One region of the Bacillus aerius genome, then DNA from elsewhere that is predicted to be linked to it. Evidence: riboswitches for the same ligand, from Rfam matches in the RefSeq annotation. Region 1 holds a riboswitch; the other holds the start of a gene.
The links. Region 1 has a riboswitch for S-adenosylmethionine ahead of M2353_RS15750 (methionine ABC transporter ATP-binding protein). Riboswitches for the same ligand answer to the same signal wherever they lie in the genome.

Region 1 (3,932 bases):
TATGGGGGGTGTCCAATTTGTCTTTTCAAAAAGAACAGGTGGATATAACAGAGCATGTCACTGGACGATTCAAAGAGAGTGGCATGGTGCTTTACCATCAAAACGAAGAGATTGGTACGATGATTAGTGAAAATCAATATGAATTAAAATCAGGTTATTCCTATGATCAAAACCGTTTTTATCGTCTGTCAGATACATTGACCCATGGGACTGAAAAATATGTAGACTGTGACGATGAAAATGGCTGGTGCTGATCACAGATAAGGCTGCAGTAAGTGCTGCAGTCTTTTTGTTGATCAATTGCCCAATCTTTACAACCTGAATGAAAGATTGTAATCTAAGGAAGAAGTGAATCAACGTCAAAAGGGCCGGGTGATCGTGATGAATGTCGAGATAGAAAAGGTCATCATTGTAGAAGGTAAATCAGATAAACAGAAGCTAAAAGAAGTCATAAGTGAACCTGTTACCATCATTTGCACCAATGGCACGATCAGTACATCGAAGCTGGATCAGCTTGTGGACGATTTATTCGGGAAAGACGTTTACATATTAGCAGACAGTGACGATGCTGGCGATAAACTGCGGAAGCAATTTCGAAAAGAATTCCCTGAAGCACTGCATCTTTTTGTCGACAGAACGTACCGCGAAGTGGCCGCTTCACCGTCAGCCCATATTGCATCTATTCTATTAGCTGCAAACATTGATGTTCATTCGAAATATTTATAAGGGTGACGTATATGAAAGAGATTGAAGAGCATGAATTCAAGGAGATAGAGGACGATTTATTTCTTTTGTACTTATATACACCATTTTGCGGAACATGCCAGCTGGCAAAGAAGATGCTGGCAGTGGTTGATGCCATGCAGCCGGAAGTTCCTTTTTATGAGAATAACTTAAATTACTCGCCAAGTTTTGCGAAAGCATTTGAGATCGAAAGTGTCCCTTGCTTTCTCCTGTTTAAAAAGGGTGAAATCGTGCAAAAAGGCTATGCCTTTCACTCCGTTCCATATCTTCATGAAATGATTGAAACCGCTAAATAAAGCGGTTTTTTGTCATATTTCAAGCAATTCATTTGAAAATTTGTCGAGCTATTTATAAAGGACAAGCCGATGTTTGTAGAGAAATGTTATGTATAACCAAATGACAGGGAGGTTATACATGTGGAAAATGTGAAAGCCCATGGAAGTGCAGGGCAGCGATTATTGTTAAAGCCGTTGCTCTCATCATCATCCTTGAAGATTACATTTGAGGCGGAAACGGACTCTTGTACATTGATTGTGGATGAACGTGGTGAAGTGAAGAAACTACCTGCAATTGAGTTATCGGATCTCATCTTTTATGGTGAGCGAAAAGAGATTTTGCAATTATTAGATGGAGACATGTCCTTACAGCAGCTGATCAGCAGAGGACAAGTGAAAGTGAAAGGCTCATTTCGAGCACTTCTTCGACTAGAAGCAGTACTTTGGCTGACGAACGGTTTTTTTCGAAAAATGATAACGTAGTCGTTTACTTGGAAATTAGCGATTTACAGCGTTGACATATCTCAGATAGCATGATATTCTACGTTAGTAAAAACATGAACATCACATAAAACAACATATTTTCTCTTATTAAGAGAGGTGGAGGGACGTGCCCTATGAAACCCGGCAACCGTCAGCATAGCTGAAATTGGTGCCAATTCACTCAAAGCCGCAATGCTTTGAAAGATGAGAGAAAGGCGTATTTGATATAAAAGGCCTTTCTGCTTGCGTTGCAGTTAGGTCTTTTTTACTGACCTGGCGTCAGGCTAGCGTCATAACAGTCGGAAGAATAATTGAACGTATGTGATGGCAACCTATAGATTCAGCAAGAAAGCAGGTGAACAGACTGTGATCCATTTACAGAATGTATCAAAAACGTATCATTCAAAAAGCGGAAATGTTGATGCCGTGAAAGACGTCAACTTGGATATCGATAAAGGTGAAATATTCGGAATTATCGGGTATAGCGGCGCAGGGAAAAGCTCCCTGATTCGCCTATTAAACGGTCTGGAGCTGCCAACAGAAGGAATCGTTGAAGTGGCAGGCAACCGAATCAATGAAGTATCGAATGCGAAACTTCGGAAAGCAAGACAAGAAATCAGCATGATTTTCCAGCACTTTAACTTGCTCTGGTCAAGAACAGTGAGACAAAATATTATGTTCCCGCTCGAGATCGCAGGTGTACCAACATCAAAACGGAGAGCTCGTGCAAACGAACTGATTAAATTGGTCGGTTTAGAAGGAAAAGAAAATGCATATCCTTCTCAGCTAAGCGGCGGACAAAAGCAGCGTGTAGGGATTGCGAGAGCATTAGCGAATGACCCAAAAGTTCTGCTATGTGACGAAGCGACATCTGCGCTTGATCCACAAACAACAGATTCCATCCTTGAGCTTTTAGCCGATATTAATAAACGACTAGGACTCACCATTGTATTGATCACACACGAAATGCACGTCATTCGTAAAATTTGTCATCGTGTGGCGGTGATGGAGAATGGCCGTATTGTCGAAGAAGGCGAAGTATTACGTGTCTTCAGACAGCCGAAAGAAGAAATGACGAAACGATTCGTGAAACAGCTTGCTGAACCAGAAGAAGCAAAAGAAACGATCGAGCACGTCCTAGAGAGAGTAAAAGAAGGTCAGGTCGTCCGGTTGTCCTTTATCGGAGATTCTGCCGAACAGCCACTGATCACGGAAATCATTCGATCCTTCAAGGTCGATGTGAACATCCTGCAAGGAAAGATTTCTCAAACGCAGGAAGGCGCGTTTGGAACACTCTTTATCCATATTAATGGAGACGAGAACGAAGTTGAAAAAGCCATCGCCTATATCCAAAGCAAACAGGTTGAAATCGAGGTGATGACACATGTTTGAGAAATGGTTTCCGAACGTTGATCTAGATGTCATTTGGGACGCGACGGGTGAAACAGTGTATATGACACTCATTTCATTGGCATTTGCCTTTGTGATCGGTATTATTCTTGGCCTACTGCTCTTCCTTACAGGAAAAGGCGGTCTTTGGGAAAATAAACCGATCAATGCTGTCATCGGCGCAGTCGTCAACATTTTCAGATCGATTCCTTTTATCATTTTAATTATTCTTTTACTAGGGTTTACGAAATTTTTAATGCATACAATTTTAGGCCCAAATGCAGCATTACCAGCCCTTGTCATTGGCTCAGCTCCTTTCTACGCACGTCTTGTTGAAATTGCACTGCGTGAAGTAGACAAAGGAGTCATTGAAGCAGCACGATCTATGGGAGCAAAAACGTCGACCATTATTTTCAAAGTATTGCTTCCAGAATCACTGCCAGCGCTTATTTCAGGAATTACTGTGACAGCGATTGCTCTGATTGGCTCTACTGCGATTGCAGGTGCAATTGGAGCAGGCGGACTTGGTGACCTTGCTTATGTGGAAGGATACCAATCTGGTAATACAGATGTCACACTTGTAGCCACAGTGTTTATTCTGATCATCGTCTTTATCATTCAAATAATCGGTGATTTGATTACAAATAAAATTGATAAACGTTAAGGGAGGAATTATTCATGAAGAAATTGATTTTAAGTGCACTATTTCTAGCATTTGCAGGCATTTTAGCTGCTTGCGGTTCATCAAATAACGCAAGCGATAACAAAACTATCACGGTTGCCGCTTCTAAAACACCACATGCCGAGATTCTTGAAGAAGCAAAACCAATTCTAAAAGAAAAAGGCTACGATCTAAAAGTGAAAGTACTGAGCGATTATAAAATGTACAACAAAGCATTAGCTGAAAAAGAAGTGGATGCGAACTTTTTCCAACATATCCCTTACTTAAACGAAGAAAATAAATCAAACAAAGATTACAACTTAGTGAGTGCTGGTGCCGTTCACCTTGAGCCTTTCGGTATCTACTCTAAGAAATACAAA
Region 2 (3,932 bases), 1.7 Mb from region 1:
CTGATAAATACGGGTATTGTTTTCCGGCAATTAGCCCTTTTCTGACGATTTCGAGGTGTGATAGATCCTCCATTGCCGTCACTGCAAGAGCTGTATCCGAATAATAGACGGCTGGTACGAGATGAGGTGCATACTCTGACTGCTTGATGAGTGCTGCACTTTCAATTCTTGCACGATCTAATGTCAGCGGCCAGCTTTCTCCAACGACTTTTGCGTAAGGAAGGGCCTGCTTGATAATCAGTCCTTTTGCTTGTTTGTGATCATAAATATGAAAGACGTAATTTAAATTTCCGTCACCGATTTCAGTGCATGTTAAATGACTGCTCTCCTGAATCAATCCAAGTCTAATGGCAAGTGCAACTGCCGAACTTTCTGTTAATTCTTCATATGATGCCGTAAGTGTAACCAATTGCTTCCCTCCAAATCATATAAAAAAGCCTCTTTCTCCTGAGAGAAAGAGGCTTGATGGCGTGTATGCTCGAAGCCTCTCTTATCTCTCAGCACATACGTCTGATGGAATTAGCACCGTGCCCTATAAGACAATGAATTGTCTTGGCGCTGTTCTTGCTGCGCCCCACTTCACAGTGGTATTAACGGTCGGTTGCTGTTGGGGTCAAAAGGCCAAATCCCTCGCCCAACTCTCGATAAGAGAAATCAATATGTAATTGTTTCATGTCTGCTTGCATTTCTTAATTCTAGATATTATCAGAGCTGCAGTTCACATGTCAATCTTTTTTCAAAATTGCTTTACAATTCATAAAACAATCCATTACAGTGATTGTATTGTCATGTAACTTGAATAGAAGGTGAAAAAATGGAATTCCAGCAATCGGATGTATTGAAACATTTACCGAAACAATTTTTTGCGTCGCTTGTACAAAAAGTACAGAAAAAAGTGCAGGAAGGGGCAGATGTGATTAATTTAGGTCAAGGAAATCCTGATCAGCCCACTCCTCCACATATTGTGAAAGCGATGCAGGAAGCGGTAGCAAAACCTGAAAATCATCAATACTCCTCATTCCGCGGGACAGCGAAACTAAAAAAAGCTGCAGCTACTTTTTATGAAAGAGAATATGGTGTCACGCTTGACCCAAAGACAGAGATTGCCATCTTATTTGGAGGGAAAGCGGGACTAGTCGAATTGCCGCAATGTTTACTGAATCCAGGTGATACGCTGCTTGTTCCAGATCCGGGCTATCCTGATTACTGGTCAGGCGCTGTGCTTGCCGGAGCTCGCATGGTCACAATGCCTCTTCTTGAACAAAATGATTTTTTACCTGACTACCACCAATTGTCAGAGCAGGATAAGAATCAAGCAAAATTGATGTACTTAAATTACCCAAATAATCCGACTGGTGCGACTGCAACCCGGACATTTTTTGAAGATACTGTTGCGTTTGCGAGTGCAAATAAGATGTGTGTTGTCCATGATTTTGCATATGGCGGCATAGGATTTGACGGCGAAAAGCCCCTTAGTTTCCTGCAAATAGACGGAGCAAAAGAGACAGGTATTGAAATCTATACATTGTCCAAAACGTATAATATGGCTGGTTGGAGAGTCGGTTTTGCAGCAGGGAATGCCTCTGTTATCGAAGCCATTGAGCTTTATCAGGATCACCTGTTTGTGTCACTGTTTAAAGCAACTCAAGATGCAGCAGCAGAAGCACTTTTAAGCGATCAAACGTGCGTACAAGTACAAAATGATCGGTACGAAAAAAGACGAAACACTTGGATTGCTGCATGCAAAGAGATTGGCTGGGACGTCAGTGCGCCAAAGGGCTCGTTTTTTGCTTGGTTAAAGGTGCCTGAAGGGTATACATCTGAAACTTTTTCGGATGTATTATTAGAAAAAGCACATGTTGTTGTGGCACCAGGGAATGGCTTTGGTGCTCACGGTGAAGGCTACGTCAGAGTCGGCCTTTTAACAAGTGAGGAGCGGCTAAAGGAAGCCGCTGATCGTATCGCTGCCTTGCAGTTATTTGAAAAAAAGCCATTGACAACGTAAAAAAATGGTGCGATAATTCAGGCAATATTTAAGAAAATTGAATATTCTTATCAAGAGTAGGCAGAGGGACTAGCCCAATGAAGCCCGGCAACCGACTTCCATGAAGCACGGTGCTAATTCTTGCAGCAAGCGCTGAGAGATAAGATTCGGATGAATGAGACGAAACCTCTTTAACGCGCTGATCAAGCACTTAAAGAGGTTTTTTTATTGACCATATACAGGACGCAATCGAAAGGGGATTCCTAGTGAGTGAACTACTGGCAACATACGTACTAACACATCGAGAGGATGAACAAATAGACCGAAAAGCAGAGCAGATCGCACTTGGGTTAACGGTCGGGTCATGGACGGACTTGCCGCAGCTCAAAAAGGAGCAGCTAAAAAAACATAAAGGCCGTGTGGTGAGCGTAAAAGAACAGTCCTCCGCAAATGGTGGTCTGTATCAATCAGAGGTGACCATTGCTTATCCTGAGGCGAACTTTTCAGCTGATATACCAGCGGTGTTGACGACGATTTTTGGAAAGCTTTCACTGGATGGGAAAGTAAAGCTCGTCGATATCGAATTTTCGGAAAGGTTTAAAAGCTGTCTGCCAGGACCGGTATTTGGCATTGAGGGGATACGAAAGAAAGTAGGCGTGTTTGATCGGCCGCTATTGATGAGTATATTTAAAGGCGTGATCGGCCGTGATATGGAGGATTTAAAAAAGCAGCTCCGCTTACAGGCTTTAGGTGGAGTAGACTTCATCAAAGATGATGAGATTTTATTTGAAAGCCCATTAGCCCCTTTTGAAGATCGAATCATGGAAGGAAAAAAGATATTAAAAGAAACATATGAAGAGACAGGACATCGCACGCTTTATGCTGTTAATTTAACTGGTAGAACTTTTGATTTGAAAGATCGAGCAAGAAAGGCAGCCGAACTCGGGGCTGATGCGCTTTTATTCAACGTTTTTGCCTATGGACTTGATGTCATGCAAAGCTTGGCTGAAGATCCAGAGATCCCATTGCCGATCATGGCACATCCGGCAGTGAGCGGTGCAATGACATCATCTCCAGACTATGGATTCTCGCATTCTCTTCTTTTAGGCAAATTAAATCGATATGCTGGCTCTGATTTAAGTCTTTTTCCCTCTCCTTATGGATCAGTCGCCCTTCCGAAAAAAGATGCCATTGGCATTTTCGAAGCATGTGTGAAAGAGGATACAGTTCAACAAACATTTCCTGTCCCTTCAGCAGGCATTCACCCGGGAATGGTGCCGATCTTAATCAAAGATTTTGGACTTGATCATGTCATTAATGCAGGCGGGGGAATTCACGGACATCCGCGGGGAGCAACTGGAGGAGGGAAAGCCTTTCGTTCGATCATTGATGCGGTGGTCAAAAAAGAGTCTATCGAAGAAAAAGCATCAACTTGTCAAGACTTACAAGCAGCACTTGATCTTTGGGGAAGGGTAGCAGAATAAATGAAAAAACCAATTGTATGTTGTGATTTTGATGGCACGATTACGAAAAATGATAATATCATTCGCATCATGAAGCAGTTTGCTCCAAAAGAATGGACGAAATGGAAGGATGGTGTTCTAGCAAAAGAGATCACGATCCAAGAAGGCGTCGGGCAGATGTTTCAGTTACTGACGAGTGATCAGAAAGAAGCCATTCGGTCATTTATTTTAGAGGATACAGAGATTCGTGAAGGATTTGAACAGTTTGTCGATGATGTCAAAAAAGCAGACATTCCTTTCTATGTACTCAGCGGCGGTATGGACTTTTTTGTCTATCCTATCCTTGAAGGGATTGTCGAACAAGAGAATATTTATTGTAACCATGCATCATTTAAAGAAGACCATATTCAAATTGAATGGCCGTATGCCTGTGATTCAGAATGCCAAAATGGCTGTGGCTGCTGCAAGCCTTCCATTATTCGAGA

Region 2: another riboswitch for S-adenosylmethionine. It lies ahead of mtnW (2,3-diketo-5-methylthiopentyl-1-phosphate enolase); the one in region 1 lies ahead of M2353_RS15750 (methionine ABC transporter ATP-binding protein).

What each region holds. Positions count from the first base shown of each region.
Region 1 is NZ_JARYHO010000001.1:3,015,275-3,019,206, reverse strand. It holds gene M2353_RS15770 (YusG family protein) at 18-254, shown strand; gene M2353_RS15765 (toprim domain-containing protein) at 382-726, shown strand; gene M2353_RS15760 (thioredoxin family protein) at 738-1,040, shown strand; gene M2353_RS15755 (SCP2 sterol-binding domain-containing protein) at 1,161-1,502, shown strand; SAM riboswitch class I at 1,605-1,713, shown strand; gene M2353_RS15750 (methionine ABC transporter ATP-binding protein) at 1,869-2,894, shown strand; gene M2353_RS15745 (methionine ABC transporter permease) at 2,887-3,555, shown strand; gene metQ (methionine ABC transporter substrate-binding lipoprotein MetQ) at 3,570-3,932, shown strand, end outside.
Region 2 is NZ_JARYHO010000001.1:1,300,732-1,304,663, forward strand. It holds gene mtnK (S-methyl-5-thioribose kinase) at 1-409, opposite strand, end outside; gene M2353_RS06715 (pyridoxal phosphate-dependent aminotransferase) at 815-2,005, shown strand; SAM riboswitch class I at 2,050-2,151, shown strand; gene mtnW (2,3-diketo-5-methylthiopentyl-1-phosphate enolase) at 2,251-3,468, shown strand; gene M2353_RS06725 (2-hydroxy-3-keto-5-methylthiopentenyl-1-phosphate phosphatase) at 3,469-3,932, shown strand, end outside.